DNA from 3 places in the Thalassotalea aquiviva genome. Region 2 is predicted to be linked to each of the others. Evidence: predicted binding sites of a transcription regulator. Region 2 holds the regulator's gene; each other region holds the start of a gene.
The links. Region 2 encodes NrdR, which represses ribonucleotide reductase genes. Its sites were predicted from a motif close to AAACACNANATNTNGTGTTT; they were not measured.
Positions count from the first base shown of each region.

Region 1: nrdA (class 1a ribonucleoside-diphosphate reductase subunit alpha) is a predicted target of NrdR. The motif match lies at 3,681-3,700, and genes of this name have one in related genera.
Region 3: nrdD (anaerobic ribonucleoside-triphosphate reductase) is a predicted target of NrdR. The motif match lies at 2,288-2,307, and genes of this name have one in related genera.

Region 1 is NZ_CP166961.1:1,471,648-1,476,867, forward strand. Features, by position in the region: gene ACAY00_RS06585 (STAS/SEC14 domain-containing protein) at 1-39, shown strand, start outside; gene ACAY00_RS06590 (GIY-YIG nuclease family protein) at 610-840, shown strand; gene nrdA (class 1a ribonucleoside-diphosphate reductase subunit alpha) at 1,237-3,507, opposite strand; gene ACAY00_RS06600 (HAD family hydrolase) at 3,999-4,655, opposite strand; gene ubiG (bifunctional 2-polyprenyl-6-hydroxyphenol methylase/3-demethylubiquinol 3-O-methyltransferase UbiG) at 4,655-5,220, opposite strand, start outside.
Region 2 is NZ_CP166961.1:2,129,965-2,135,184, forward strand. Features, by position in the region: gene ACAY00_RS09645 (riboflavin synthase) at 1-660, opposite strand, end outside; gene ribD (bifunctional diaminohydroxyphosphoribosylaminopyrimidine deaminase/5-amino-6-(5-phosphoribosylamino)uracil reductase RibD) at 697-1,803, opposite strand; gene nrdR (transcriptional regulator NrdR) at 1,856-2,326, opposite strand; gene glyA (serine hydroxymethyltransferase) at 2,495-3,751, opposite strand; gene ACAY00_RS09665 (AMP-binding protein) at 4,007-5,220, opposite strand, start outside.
Region 3 is NZ_CP166961.1:2,374,323-2,379,542, reverse strand. Features, by position in the region: rRNA gene ACAY00_RS10750 (23S ribosomal RNA) at 1-1,087, shown strand, start outside; rRNA gene rrf (5S ribosomal RNA) at 1,248-1,362, shown strand; rRNA gene rrf (5S ribosomal RNA) at 1,475-1,589, shown strand; gene nrdD (anaerobic ribonucleoside-triphosphate reductase) at 2,378-4,498, shown strand; gene nrdG (anaerobic ribonucleoside-triphosphate reductase-activating protein) at 4,529-4,993, shown strand; gene ACAY00_RS10725 (GNAT family N-acetyltransferase) at 5,039-5,220, opposite strand, start outside.

The sequences.
Region 1 (5,220 bases), 660 kb from region 2:
TCTGACAGCGCCTTATTATGGTTAAAACAACAACCCTAGCTTATGAAATGAGCGCATAGTGTTCGCTCAAAGCCACTGAGAAGTTATCATTTTAATATCGTTGAATGAATTTAGGCACAAGAGGGCATCTGTGATCCGCTATTTTGTCTTGCTGTTTCTTCTCGCCGTATGTTATGCAAGCAATATTTAGCCTGTTGTTAGCGTAACGACTACATTGATGCCCACATCGCTCTATATCCTTAGGGTCTTTCCCGATAAACAATTTTAAACAATCGATGCGGTTATGGCATTAGTTGTAAACAACGGTGATTAAGTGCGAAAAATAGGCTTTATTAGCGTTAATTGTTGAACGGCCAATGATCGTCTTGTGCCTATCAGAGTCGTTCACATTTTCAAAAAAAGAGCACCAAAGAAGCATGCACACTATCGAAAACAGTGCACGTCACAGAAAGAATACGCTCATCCATGAGCCTTCCTGCATTAGTGCATCCGTGCATGTCATCCCACCATGTGTTTGGGTGGGATCTTTACCAGTTTCGAAGTGTCTATTTTACTTCACCGTTTAATTATCGACTATAGTTGTTCATATATTTGAAAAGGACTTCAAACATGAAACAACCAGCCATATACATTATTTCAAACGAATCCAATACTGTTATCTATGTTGGCGTTACTAGCAATCTACTTCAACGAGTATTGCAACACAAACAGAAACTTACTGAAGGCTTTAGCAAGAGATATAATCTAGAAAAGTTAGTTTATTTTGAACTGTTTGATGACATCGACAGTGCTATTTATCGAGAGAAAAGGTTGAAACGGTGGCAGAGGTCATGGAAATAAAGACTTATTAAAAGAGTAAACCCTAAGTGGAAAGATTTATATCAGGAACTATAGTAAATCGATTTTCTTACTCACTGTATGCGTAAGGAGATCCCACCCAAAAGCATGGTGGGATGACGGCGCTTTTTGTCTATATACGCATCAGGCTTCAAATCGCTCAAAGCGGACGTCGGTGCCCGCCATATCTATTGTTTAATTTACAGGTAAATGTTTGAAAGTCAAACTAGTTACTTTAAACAACAATTAACGCTAATAGAGCCGAAAAAATAAATGTTATGTTGGGGCTGTGGGGCAGTGAAAACAAAAAAGGTGAAGCTTTACGCTTCACCTTTTTATCGCTCAGTACAGATCATGTAAGTTGTGTACTCGACATCATTTGTTTAAAAAACAAACCGCCTATATCTTGCATGCACCGCCTGCGCAATCATCTTCCATATCGCCTTGACTGTCGTCGGCACCATCACGTGTGTTGTGATAGTACATGGTTTTTACACCAAGTTTGTAGGCTAATAGCATGTCCTTTAAAATTTGTTTAACAGGTACTTTACCGTTTTCAAATTTTGACGGATCGTAGTTGGTATTGGCCGAAATGGTTTGGTCAACAAACTTTTGCATGATCCCGACTAACTCTAGGTAACCGGTATTATCTGGAATATTCCAAAGTAATTCATAGTTATGCTTTAAGCGTTCATATTCTGGAACAACTTGCTTTAACACCCCATCTTTACTTGCTTTAATACTGATAAGTCCACGCGGTGGTTCAATACCATTGGTCGCATTTGAAATTTGTGATGACGTTTCAGATGGCATCAACGCTGACACAGTCGAATTACGAACACCGTGCTCTTTAATGCTTTCACGTAAACTTTCCCAATCAAGGTGAAGTTTTTCGGTACAAATGTTATCGACGTCTTTTTTGTAAGTATCAATTGGTAAAATACCTTGAGCCAAACGTGTTTCATTAAACTTAGGACAGGCACCTTGTTCAATGGCTAACTGGTTTGATGCTTTTAACAAGTAGTATTGAATTGCTTCAAAGGTGCGATGGGTTAAGTTATTCGCACTTCCGTTTGAATAAAATACACCATTTTTAGCTAGGTAGTATGCGTAGTTAATCACGCCTATACCTAAAGTACGACGACCCATGGTCGCATTTCGAGCGGCCGGTACAGGGTAGTCTTGGTAATCGAGTAAGCTATCTAAAGCACGAACCACTAAATCAGCCAAACCGTCAAGCTCATCTAAGCTTTCAAGTTTACCAAGGTTAAAGGCTGATAACGTACATAGCGCAATTTCACCATCAGGGTCGTTAATGTCGTTCAATGGTTTTGTTGGCAAAGCAATCTCTAGACATAAGTTTGATTGACGAACCGGTGCCACCGTTGGGTCAAACGGGCTATGGGTATTACAGTGGTCAACATTTTGTAAGTAAATACGACCTGTACTTGCCCGTTCTTGTGCGAACAAGGTGAATAATTCAATGGCTTTAATGCGTTTCTTACGAATTGAATCATCGGCTTCGTATTGCGTGTACAATTGTTCAAACTTGTCTTGGTCTTCAAAGAAAGCATCGTATAAACCAGGCACATCAGAAGGGCTGAACAAGGTGATATAGTCGCCTTTGATCAAACGTTGGTACATGGTTTTGTTAAATTGCACGCCGTAATCTAGATGACGAACACGGTTTTCTTCTACCCCACGGTTGTTTTTTAGAACCAGTAAGCTTTCTACTTCTAGGTGCCATAACGGGTAGAATAGGGTTGCTGCACCACCACGAACACCCCCTTGAGAACAACTTTTAACCGCCGTTTGAAAGTGCTTATAAAATGGGATACAACCTGTATGAAAGGCTTCGCCATTTCGAATGCTACTACCTAAGGCTCGAATGCGACCGGCGTTAATACCAATACCGGCACGTTGTGATACATATTTTACAATCGAGCTGGTCGTTGCGTTAATTGAGTCTAAGCTGTCACCTGATTCAATCAGTACACATGATGAGAATTGTCGTGTTGGCGTGCGCACACCGGCCATAATAGGTGTCGGCAATGAAATCTTGAATTTAGAGATCGCATCGTAAAAGCCTTTAACATACTCAAGACGAGTGTCTTTTGGGTAGTTAGCAAATAAGCAGGCAGAAACCAAAATATATAAAAACTGTGCACTTTCGTATATTTCACCAGTCACTCGGTTTTGTACGAGATATTTACCTTCTAGCTGTTTTACGGCAGCGTAGCTGAAGTTTTTATCGCGATCATGGTCAATAAAATGATCCATTTGAGCGAACTCTTCAGGCGTATAGTCAGCCAACAGGTGCGCATCATACTTACCTGCATTGACCAACTTTACAACGTGTTCGTAAAGGGCCGGTGGCTCATATTGACCATAGGCTTTTTTGCGCAAATGGAAAATAGCAAGGCGTGCCGCCAAATATTGATAATCTGGGGCATCTTCTGAAATCAAATCAGCGGCTGATTTGATAATCGTTTCATGAATGTCTTCGGTCTTAATACCATCATAAAACTGAATGTGTGACTTTAGCTCAACCTGAGAGACAGACACAGAATCAAGTCCTGCCGCTGCCCAGTCAATAACGCGATGGATTTTGTCTAAATCAATGGGTTCTTTATTGCCGTCACGTTTGGTGACAGAGAGATTAGTATTCATGAATGACCTGTTAATTTCGTTTTTATAGTTCTAATTTTTATGTTTATATCGATTACAGTGGAAACGAGAATATAAGCTTCATTTTTTACCCCGCCAAAGCGGTAAATGGTACTAAGATTGTTCAATCTTTGAAGCTAATGACGATTTCCTACTACATATGTTGTTTAAAAATAATACACAACATATAGGGTTTATCGCTGTGTGTTATCACAAGATAATGAGGTTTCACTTTGAATGCAACCCCAAAATAGAGGTGTTTATAAATGAATTTTTATCACCTCTATTGCTGTTAGTGTTAACTTACTTAGAAGAGCCTTGTTTTTTATGTAAATGTGAAAAATCAATATTTTTTTTTAGAAATTATTCGCCTAAAAATTTTTTAAATAGTTTTTAGATGAAATTTTTTGAGCTTTATAACTAAAAATGATAAAAATATTTAATTCTATTAAAAACAATGGCTTATAAATTTAGTCAATGTTTGTTCAAATTGATTATTTTATAAACTGCATAAGTTGTTCGGGCTTATTGATAATATGATCCGCTTGCCAAGCGGCCAATGGTTCAGGTTCATCAATGTAGCCCCAGTTTGCAACAACGGTTGTCATATTGACCGCATTACCTGCTTGCATATCACGTTCGGCATCGCCCAAATATAAGATTTGTTGGCAAGGGATGTTTAACTCACTGGCGGCCAACAGCATCGGCTCTGGGTGAGGTTTTCGTCGCGATAAGGTATCACCACTGATGTTGGTTTTACTGTGAGCAAAAATATCAAATTGGGCTAATAATGGGGTGGTCAAAAAGCCTGGTTTGTTGGTCACAATCCCCCAAGGAATGTTGCTATTGTTCAAACTGTCTAACATCGCTTCGATGCCATCATAAAATTTGGTGTGGTGAGCGATATTTTGCTGGTAATGCGCAAAGAACTGCTGAATTAGGTTGTTGATATCGAGCTCTACCAATTGCTCTTTAAACCCCAGTTCTAGTAGTGCTTTAACCCCATTGGCCGCCGTTATACGATATTGGTGAAATGATAAAGGGGCAATGTCATGCTGTTGCAAGATAAAATTTAGGGTTTCGCCTAAATCTTTGGCGGTATCTAATAAAGTACCATCTAAGTCAAATAATACCCCTTCAATTTTGTTCATTAATCTTCCTTGGGTTTGCGCATAGCCAGTATATAATTCACTTCTAGACCATCCGCTAATTTATGGTTGTCTGTGATTGGGTTGTAGTGAATGCCGGCACTGTCAAAGCATTTTAACCCTGCTTCTTCAGCCCATCCGATAAGTTGTGATGGGCGAATAAACTTGTCCCAGTCATGCGTGCCTTGAGGGACCAATTTTAAAACTTTCTCGGCAGCAACAATGGCGAAAAGGTATGATTTAGCGGTTTTATTTAAGGTGGAGAAAAACACATAACCACCGGGTTTTACCATATCAGCGCAAGCTCGCACAATTGATGCTGGGTCGGGTACGTGCTCAAGCATTTCCATACATGTGACAATGTCGTATTGGCCAGCTTGCTGTTGTGCTTTTTGTTCGGCGGTGATTTTTTCGTAATCTAATTCAATCCCGCATTCTAGGGCATGAAGTTTGGCGACGTTTAGTGGCTCTTGACCCATATCTATGCCCGTCACATTCGCGCCAATGCGGGCTAAACTCTCAGCAAGAATGCCACCGCCACAACCGACATCAATCACATTAAGGTCTT
Region 2 (5,220 bases):
TATAAACCCGCTTTGCATTAGGAGATCTTTACTGACGCCATTAGATGGTTTTTCTTCAACATTATCGGCCTTGCATAATAGCAAACGCTCGATATAACGTGCGATTAAATCGACTTCAATATTAACAATATGACCACTTTGATATGAACTTATAATGGTTTGTTCACTGGTGTGTGGCACTATGGTTAAACGGAATTTGTCTTGTTCTACCGAATTAACGGTTAAACTGGTACCGTCAATGGTAATGGAGCCTTTTTCGGCAACATAAGGGGCTAATGCAGGCTCTAATGAAAGCCAATATTCGTACGCATTACCCACCTTGCTTATCGATAGCACTTTACTCACACCATCGACATGCCCACTGACCATGTGCCCACCAAAGCGCGTGGTTGGTAACATCGCCTTTTCGAGATTAACTTTAGTGCCAACTTGATACGTTGCAAAAGCCGTTCGTTTTACCGTTTCTAAAGAAACATCGGCACTAAAGCTGCTGTGATTAAACTCAACCACGGTCAAACAAACGCCATTAGTCGCAATTGAGTCACCTAGTTTGACATCACTAAAGTCGAGCTGGCCACCGTCAATGACAACGCGAGCCCCATTACTGTTGAGAGACATAGCCTTTATATGGCCAACCGCCTCAACGATTCCTGTGAACATGTATTTTTACCTTTATCCGTTCTATCCCAACTGGTTTTAGGATGTTTGGTTGTTGTTTATGCTGGCAATAAGCTTAATGTCATCGCCGACTCTTCGAACGTCTTTAATGGTTAATGGTATGGCATCTTTTAATGTCGTAAGCTGAGGTATATCAAATAACCCTCGAGCATCATTTGCCATGATTTTGGGGGCTTGGTATAAAATCAGTTCATCAACCAATTGTTGCTCAAGTAAAGCACCGGCCAATTGTGCCCCTGTTTCTACCCATAAATCGTTCACCCCAAGTTCGGCTAATTTAAGCAATAGATCATTAAGATCGGCTTTTCCCGCACGTTCTTTTACGGTCAATAGGGTAACGTGATTGGGCCAATTTTGACTTTCATTTTGATCAATACGCACAAGTATAATGTCAGAAGGTATATTGAACAAAGCTAAGTCAGAGGTCAGTCGTTTGCGAGTATCAACAATAACTCGTTTAGGTTGACGTAACTCTGACTCTGCCAATGTCGGCTGTCGCAAGCTAAGCTCTTGAAAACGAACATTTAATCTTGCGTCGTCTTGGATTACGGTATCTGCCCCTGTTAATATCGCACAGCTCTTTGCGCGATAAACTTGCACATCACTGCGTGCTTGAGGCCCTGTTATCCACTTACTTTCACCTGATGCCATTGCCGTTTTACCATCGATGGAGCTGGCCATCTTTAAACGCACCAAGGGTTTTTTCGACACCATTCGCTTAATAAAGCCAGGGTTTAGGGCTTGCGCATCGGATTGTAAAACCCCGACAGAGGTTTTTATTCCAGCCTCGTTTAACAGCTTAATGCCACGACCACTGACTAAAGGATTGGGATCTTGCATGCCAATCACCACTCGAGCCACCTTGGCATCAATTAACGCCTGTGCGCACGGAGGCGTTTTGCCAAAGTGGCTACAGGGCTCTAATGTCACATAGGCAGTACAACCCGCTATCAGCTCTTTGTTGCGACAGTTCGCCAACGCATTAACTTCAGCATGCCCTTGGCCAGGCTTTTGGTGCCAACCTTTGCCGATAATGTTGCCATTATTGACCAGAACACAACCAACATTGGGGTTTTCTGCGGTTGTAAAGACACCTTGCTTAGCAAGCTCAATAGCTTGTTGCATAAATTGTTGATCGATAATGTGCTGTGTTGTCACGGTAAAAATCCCTGTCCTGTTAAGACTTCTTTGACGGATCATCGCTACCTAAACGAGCGATTTCTTCGCCAAACTCGCGTATATCTTCAAATGAACGATACACCGAGGCAAAACGAATATAAGCGACTTTATCAAGCGCTTTAAGTTGCTCCATGATGATGTTACCAAGGAATTCACTGCTTACTTCACGCTCACCGGTAGCCCGTAATTGTGATTTTAACTTAGTAATAGAAAGCTCAATCTGATCAATTCCTACAGGTCGTTTTTCTAACGAGCGCAACATGCCTGCACGAAGCTTATCTTCATTAAAAGGCTCTCGTGAGCCATCGCGTTTAATGATCCTTGGCATCACTAACTCGGCCGTTTCAAACGTGGTAAATCGTTCTCGACAATCTAAACACTCTCTTCGGCGACGCACCTGATGACCATCAGAAATTAATCTGGAGTCAATAACTTTGGTTTCGGTCGCTGCGCAAAAAGGACAAAACATAAAATTCCTGCAGTGTTAATCAGTTAGGACAACAGATAATGGTAGATAACCAAGTGTATCGTCCGGGTATAGGGTTTAAATAGCCATCGCAAAAAAAATGGCCGCAAGTGCGACCATTTTATACGTTTTTCACTTCATTGCGAAGTGTTCAAACCGATTAAAGCGAAATTACGCGTACACAGGGAAACGAGCACATAGCTCTTTAACTTGTGACTGTACACGAGTGATCACGTCTTCGTTGTTGATATCGTCTAAAATATCACAAATCCAACCGGTCAGTAAGGTGGTTTCTTCTGCACCAAAACCGCGACGGGTAATCGCAGGTGTACCAAGGCGTAGACCTGAAGTCACAAACGGTGAGCGCGGGTCATTTGGCACTGAGTTTTTGTTTACCGTAATGTGGGCGCGACCAAGCGCGGCATCGGCATCTTTACCTGTAATATCTTTGTCAATTAAATCAAGTAATAACAAGTGGTTTTCAGTACCGTTTGATACCACCTTATAACCACGTTCTTGTAGTACAGACACCATGGTCTTAGCATTATCAAGAACCGCTTGTTGGTACTCTTTAAACTCTGGTTCTAAGGCTTCTTTAAAGGCAACCGCTTTAGCCGCGATCACATGCATTAATGGACCACCTTGACCACCAGGAAACACCGCTGAGTTTAATTTTTTCTCAATGGTTTCATCTTCACAAGCAGAAAGAATCAGACCACCACGAGGGCCCGCCAATGTTTTGTGGGTTGTGGTTGTGACAACGTGCGCGTGTGGTAATGGGTTCGGGTAAAGACCTGCGGCAACTAGGCCAGCAACGTGTGCCATATCAACCATTAAGTAGGCGCCTACTTTATCGGCGATTTCGCGAAAACGAGCCCAGTCAACAATACCAGAAAACGCTGAGAAACCAGCCACAATCATTTCAGGTTTATGTTCAACGGCTAAACGCTCAACTTCAGCGTAATCGATATCGCCGGTTACAGGGTCTAGGCCGTATTGAATCGCATCATAAAGCTTACCAGAGAAGTTTACATGTGAGCCGTGAGTCAAATGACCACCATGCGCCAAGCTCATCCCCAATACTTTTGCCCCTGGTGTTACTAATGCTTGAAATACCGCTGAGTTTGCTTGAGAGCCTGCGTGTGGTTGAACATTAGCATAAGTTGCGCCAAATAATTCACATGCACGGTCAATCGCTAAAGCTTCTGCTTTATCAACAAACTCACAACCACCATAATAACGCTTTCCAGGGTAACCTTCTGCGTATTTGTTGGTTAACTGTGAACCTTGCGCTTCTAAAACGCGTGGGCTGGTGTAGTTTTCAGAAGCGATAAGTTCGATATGCTCTTCTTGACGAACCACTTCATCCGTCATTGCTTGCCATAATTCAGGGTCAAAATCAGCAATGTTCATATCACGTGTAAGCATGGAGTTTCCTCTGTAAGATAAAATACTGGAATTGTTTGAAGATTTGGCCCAAGAAACTTAAAAGGCCGAGCTTTTGGTCCAAATCAAACGCAACAAAATTAAAATTTTTATGGCGGTATTTTGCCTTAACGGATTAAAGATGTATACGGCTATTTGTGTATATCTTTCAGAAAACAGCGATAAGCTTTAATAGGTCATAAAAAAGCCACTTTAAAACACGTTTAAAGTGGCTTTTCCTGCACAGAAAGTTTTACTTTAGCGTAAATCTTTGCGCAAAATTTTGCCCACATTTGATTTAGGCAGCTCATCCCTAAACTCAATCAGTTTTGGTACCTTGTAGTTGGTTAAATGCTGCTTACAATGCGCAATAATATCTTTTTCACGAACACCGTTATTGACCACCACAAAGACTTTAATGGTTTCACCCGACACAGGATGTGGCACCCCAATGGCAGCGGCTTCAACGACATCATTCATTTGGGTAATAACCTCTTCGATTTCATTCGGAAACACATTAAACCCAGATACATTGATCATATCTTTTTTACGATCAACAATTCTAAACAAGCCAAATTCATCCATGGTGGCAATATCACCCGTGGCAAGCCAACCATCTTTGATAACTTCGGCCGTTGCTTCTTCGCGCTTATAATAGCCTTGCATAACTTGCGGACCTTTCACCCACAATTCACCTTTTTCACCAACCTCACACTCAGTACCATCGTCCTTAATTAGTTTGATTTCGGTTGATGGTACTGGCATACCAATTGAGCCATTGTATGAGTCTTGGTAATACGGGCAGACCGTGACAATAGGTGATGTTTCGGTTAAACCATAGCCTTCTAACAAACACGTTTTAGTCACTTGTAGCCATTTATCGGCAACAGATTTATGCACCGACATACCACCACCTAGCGCCAGTTTTAGGGTGCTAAAGTCTAAACGAGAAAACTCTGGGGTATTTAACAAACCATTAAATAGGGTATTTACCCCACTCATAGCGGTAAATGGGTACTTACTTAGCTCATTCACAAAGCCTTTCATATCACGAGGGTTGGTGATCAGTAAGTTTTTTGCCCCTAAGGTTAAGAACATTAAGCAGTTAGCGGTTAAAGCAAAGATATGATACAGAGGCAGTGCTGTTACAATTAACTCTTCACCCTCGATAAAAATTGGCGTTAACATGGCTTTGGCTTGGTTGATGTTGGCCACCATATTACGGTGCGATAACATCGCTCCCTTCGCAACCCCAGTGGTACCACCGGTATATTGTAAAAAGGCTAAATCGTCACCTGTAATATCAACATGTTTAAACGGACTTCTCGCCCCTAATGCCATTGCACGCTTGAAGCTTTTCGCCTTTGGCATTTTAAATGGTGGCACCATTTTTTTAACGTATTTAACCGCTAAATTCACCATGGTACCTTTAACAGGACCTAAACAATCGCCCAATTGAGTTAAAATAGTAT
Region 3 (5,220 bases), 240 kb from region 2:
TATACGGTGTGACGCCTGCCCGGTGCCGGAAGGTTAATTGATTGGGTTAGCGCAAGCGAAGCTCATGATCGAAGCCCCGGTAAACGGCGGCCGTAACTATAACGGTCCTAAGGTAGCGAAATTCCTTGTCGGGTAAGTTCCGACCTGCACGAATGGCGTAATCATGGCCACACTGTCTCCACCCGAGACTCAGTGAAATTGAATTTGCGGTTAAGATGCCGTATACCCGCGGCTAGACGGAAAGACCCCGTGAACCTTTACTATAGCTTGACAGTGAACATTGCTCCTACATGTGTAGGATAGGTGGGAGGCTTTGAAGCAACGTCGCCAGATGTTGTGGAGCCAATCTTGAAATACCACCCTTGTATGCGTGATGTTCTAACCTAGGTCTCTTATCGAGATTGGGGACACTGTCTGGTGGGTAGTTTGACTGGGGCGGTCTCCTCCCAAAGAGTAACGGAGGAGCACGAAGGTTGGCTAAGTACGGTCGGACATCGTACGGTTAGTGCAATGGCATAAGCCAGCTTAACTGCGAGACAGACACGTCGAGCAGGTACGAAAGTAGGTCATAGTGATCCGGTGGTTCTGTATGGAAGGGCCATCGCTCAACGGATAAAAGGTACTCCGGGGATAACAGGCTGATACCGCCCAAGAGTTCATATCGACGGCGGTGTTTGGCACCTCGATGTCGGCTCATCACATCCTGGGGCTGAAGTCGGTCCCAAGGGTATGGCTGTTCGCCATTTAAAGTGGTACGCGAGCTGGGTTTAGAACGTCGTGAGACAGTTCGGTCCCTATCTGCCGTGGGCGTTTGAGAATTGAAGAGGGCTGCTCCTAGTACGAGAGGACCGGAGTGGACGAACCGCTGGTGTTCGGGTTGTCATGCCAATGGCATTGCCCGGTAGCTATGTTCGGAACTGATAACCGCTGAAAGCATCTAAGCGGGAAGCAGGCTTTGAGATGAGTTCTCACTGGGACTTTAAGTCCCCTAAAGGGTCGTCGGAGACTACGACGTTGATAGGTCAGGTGTGTAAGGGTTGCGAGGCCTTGAGCTAACTGATACTAATTGCCCGTGAGGCTTAACCATACAACACCCAAGAGGTTTTGTAGGTTTGACATGAAAAATCGTCGATATAATGCGTTCATCCATGAAGCATATCGACATTTGTACATCCATGTACTTCACGCATTAAGTAAGAATTGAGTAGCGTTTAATATTAGATTTCAAATTGTTTAACAAGTTTTTGTCTAGCGACAATAGCGTTGTGGAACCACCTGATCCCATGCCGAACTCAGAAGTGAAACGCAACAGCGCCGATGGTAGTGTGGGAGTTCCCATGTGAGAGTAGGTCATCGCTAGGCTCCTATTTCGAAAACCCGCTTATTTAAGCGGGTTTTCAACCCTTAGGGTATAATTGATTGATAATTCATAGTGTTTTTAATCAATTAAATCTAAAGTTATAACAAGTTTTTGTCTAGCGACAATAGCGTTGTGGAACCACCTGATCCCATGCCGAACTCAGAAGTGAAACGCAACAGCGCCGATGGTAGTGTGGGAGTTCCCATGTGAGAGTAGGTCATCGCTAGGCTCCTAATCCAAAAGCCCGCTTATTTAAGCGGGCTTTTCTCGTTTTTGGGCTTACTGTTCCTACTACGTAGGTCACAGATAAAAAGCATTCATCCATGAATTTATCTGCATTTGTGCATCCATGCACTTCATCGCTAGGCTCCTATTTAAAGAAAGGCTGTCCACTGGGCAGCTTTTTTGCTTTCTGGGTTTTTGATAATTTCAAACCACTTCGAAACTCAACGAGGTTGCGGCCTACGACATACCGCAATGACGGTGCTCATTGATGAGGCTTGCATACCGTCCCAGAAAGCATACCGTCCCACTGAAGTGTGTCCCACTAGACAAATAAATAACCGTCCGACAGCTTAGCAGGATTAAAACTAGCGCATCTTTTTAACAACATGCTGGTATGACAGTGTATATCTGAATGTTGACTATAGATTAAATTTTAGTTAGCCGTAATCTAAAATTAATAAACTATTTTTTTATAAAAACTAAGTTTTTAAGTCTAAAAATTTATTAAATAGTTATCGTAATATTTTACCTTCACAGCTCTATCGCTTTGTATATATTGATATCTCTCAATTATCTACTTTTAACAATGAAAATATTTAGCAGGAATATATAAAATGAATATTTTATAAAACCTCGCTGATGTTTTAGTTCCTTGTAAATTTGATTTAGATCAATGCCTGATTTTGCTACCTACCGTTTAATTACCACAATATGTTGTGGTTAGGTGTGTGTTTGTTCGCCACATATAGTATTTGGTTGTTAGGCTAAAATAATTAAAATAAAGGACATAAAGTGAAACCAATCGTTATTAAACGTGATGGGTCTAGAGCGACCTTTTCTCGTGATCGCATACAAGCTGCTGTTGAAAGTGCTGCCGATAAAATTACCAAAGAAATTGCAATCTACGCTTTAAATGTAGCGTTAGCGGTGGAAGCTAAACTCGCCGGAGCAGAAGAAGTACACATTAATGAAATACAAACTCTGGTAGAAAACGAGTTAATGCAAGGTGAGTATAAAGGTCTGGCTCGATCGTATATTGAATATCGACATGATCGTGATATCGCTCGAGAAAAACATAGCGCTTTAACCAAAGAGATTGATGGTTTACTGGAAGAGAGTAACTTAGATCTGATAAATGAAAATGCCAATAAAGACGGTAAAGTGATCCCAACCCAAAGGGATTTATTAGCGGGTATCATCGCCAAGCACTATGCTAAAACTCACATCTTGCCACGCGATATTGTACAAGCACATGAAAATGGCGATATTCATTATCATGATTTGGACTACGCGCCTTTCTTTCCTATGTTCAACTGTATGCTTATCGATTTAGAAGGAATGTTAACGAAAGGCTTTAAGATGGGCAATGCTGAGATAGAAACACCAAAATCAATTTCTACAGCCACGGCAGTAACCGCTCAGATCATCGCACAAGTAGCCAGTCACATTTACGGTGGGACCACGATTAATCGTATTGATGAAATACTTGAACCTTATATTCACGCCAGTTACCAAAAGCAACTCAACGTTGCGAACGAATGGCGCATTCCAAATCCAGAACAGTTTGCTAAAGCGCAGACTGAAAAAGAATGCTTTGATGCATTTCAATCACTAGAGTACGAAGTAAACACCTTACATACTGCCAATGGGCAAACACCGTTCGTTACCTTTGGTTTTGGTTTGGGTACGAGTTGGGCATCAAGATTGATCCAGCAATCTATTTTACGCAATCGAATTGCCGGTTTAGGTAAAAACAGTAAAACGGCCATATTTCCGAAACTTGTTTTTGCGATTAAAGATGGTGTTAACCATAAAGTGGAAGATCCTAATTACGATATTAAGCAACTCGCGCTTGAGTGTTCTTCAAAACGAATGTACCCAGATATTTTAAACTACGATAAAGTGGTTGATGTCACAGGGTCCTTTAAAACCCCAATGGGGTGTCGCAGTTTTTTAAGTGCTTACTATGAAAATGGACAAGTGATCCACGAAGGGCGAAATAACCTTGGTGTGGTCAGTTTGAATTTACCTCGTATCGCATTAACAGCTAAAGGTAATTTTGATGATTTTTACCGCTTATTAGACGATAAACTTATCTTAGCGCGCCGTGCTTTAGAAACGCGTATTAAACGATTAGAAAATGTTAAGGCACGTGTAGCACCTATTCTTTACATGGAAGGGGCTTGTGGGGTTCGTTTAAAAGCGGATGAGCCCATTGCGGATATTTTTAAAAATAATCGAGCATCGATTTCTTTAGGTTATATTGGTGTTCATGAAGCGATGATGGCCTTAGTCGCGAATAACTGTCATTTATACGATGATAAAGCTTTGCAGCAACAAGCGATTAAACTAATCAAGTACCTGAAGAAGAAGGTAAATGATTGGGCTGAAGAAACCGGTTATGGCTTTAGTTTATACGGTACTCCAAGTGAAAATTTATGTAACCGTTTTTGTGCTATCGATACCAAGGAATTTGGAGTAATAGAAGGCGTCACTGATAAAGGTTATTACACCAACAGCTTCCATTTAGATGTCCAAAAGAAGGTAACCCCTTTTGATAAAATCGATTTTGAAATGCCATATCCAGAATTTTCATCTGGTGGTTTTATTTGCTATGGCGAGTTCCCTAATATGCAAAAAAACATTGAGGCGTTAGAAAATGTTTGGGATTACAGTTACAGTAGGGTGCCTTATTATGGTACCAATACGCCAATTGATGAGTGTTATGAGTGTGGCTTTAATGGTGAGTTTGATTGTACCAGTAAGGGCTTTACTTGCCCTGTATGTGGCAACCATGACTCTACAAAGGTATCTGTAACTCGGCGTGTTTGTGGCTACTTAGGGAGCCCAGATGCAAGGCCCTTTAATTTTGGTAAACAAGAAGAAGTAAAACGTCGAGTTAAGCATCTTTAATATTACTTTCAATAGCTTAAAAGTTTAAACATGAATTATCATCAGTATTATCCTGTTGATGTGGTTAACGGCCCTGGCACTCGTTGTACCTTGTTTGTGTCGGGGTGTGTGCACCAGTGCAGAGGTTGTTATAACCAGTCAACTCAAAAAATTGACTCGGGCAAGCCTTTTACCGATGCGATGGCTGATATGATCATCAGCGATTTAAACGATACTCGCATAAAGCGACGTGGTTTGTCGTTATCTGGTGGCGATCCCTTGCATCCTGATAACGTTGCGGATGTGCTGAAATTGGTGCAACGGGTTCGGACTGAATGTAAAGATAAAGATATTTGGTTATGGACGGGTTATACCTTGACTGAGCTCAGTCTAGAACAACGCCAAGTCGTGGCTCTTATTGATACTTTAATTGACGGTAAGTTTGAGCAAGATAAAGCCGACCGACGCTTAGATTGGCGGGGTAGTGCAAATCAAATTATTCATCACTTTTTATAACAAAGAGGCCGAACAGAGGTTCGGCCTTCGAGCTTATACAGTATTTTAATCGTATTGGTAAATTAACAGGTTAGGGGATTTTTTAACGTAAGAGTGCCATCGTTTGGCAAGGGCATCCGGCAACTGTGATTCTTGGCCTAGGTGAAATCCTTTACTTTGATATAATCTATCGAGCTTATTATCAGCAAAACAGAATATCGGCGTCCCTATGTTGGCGCATTGATCTA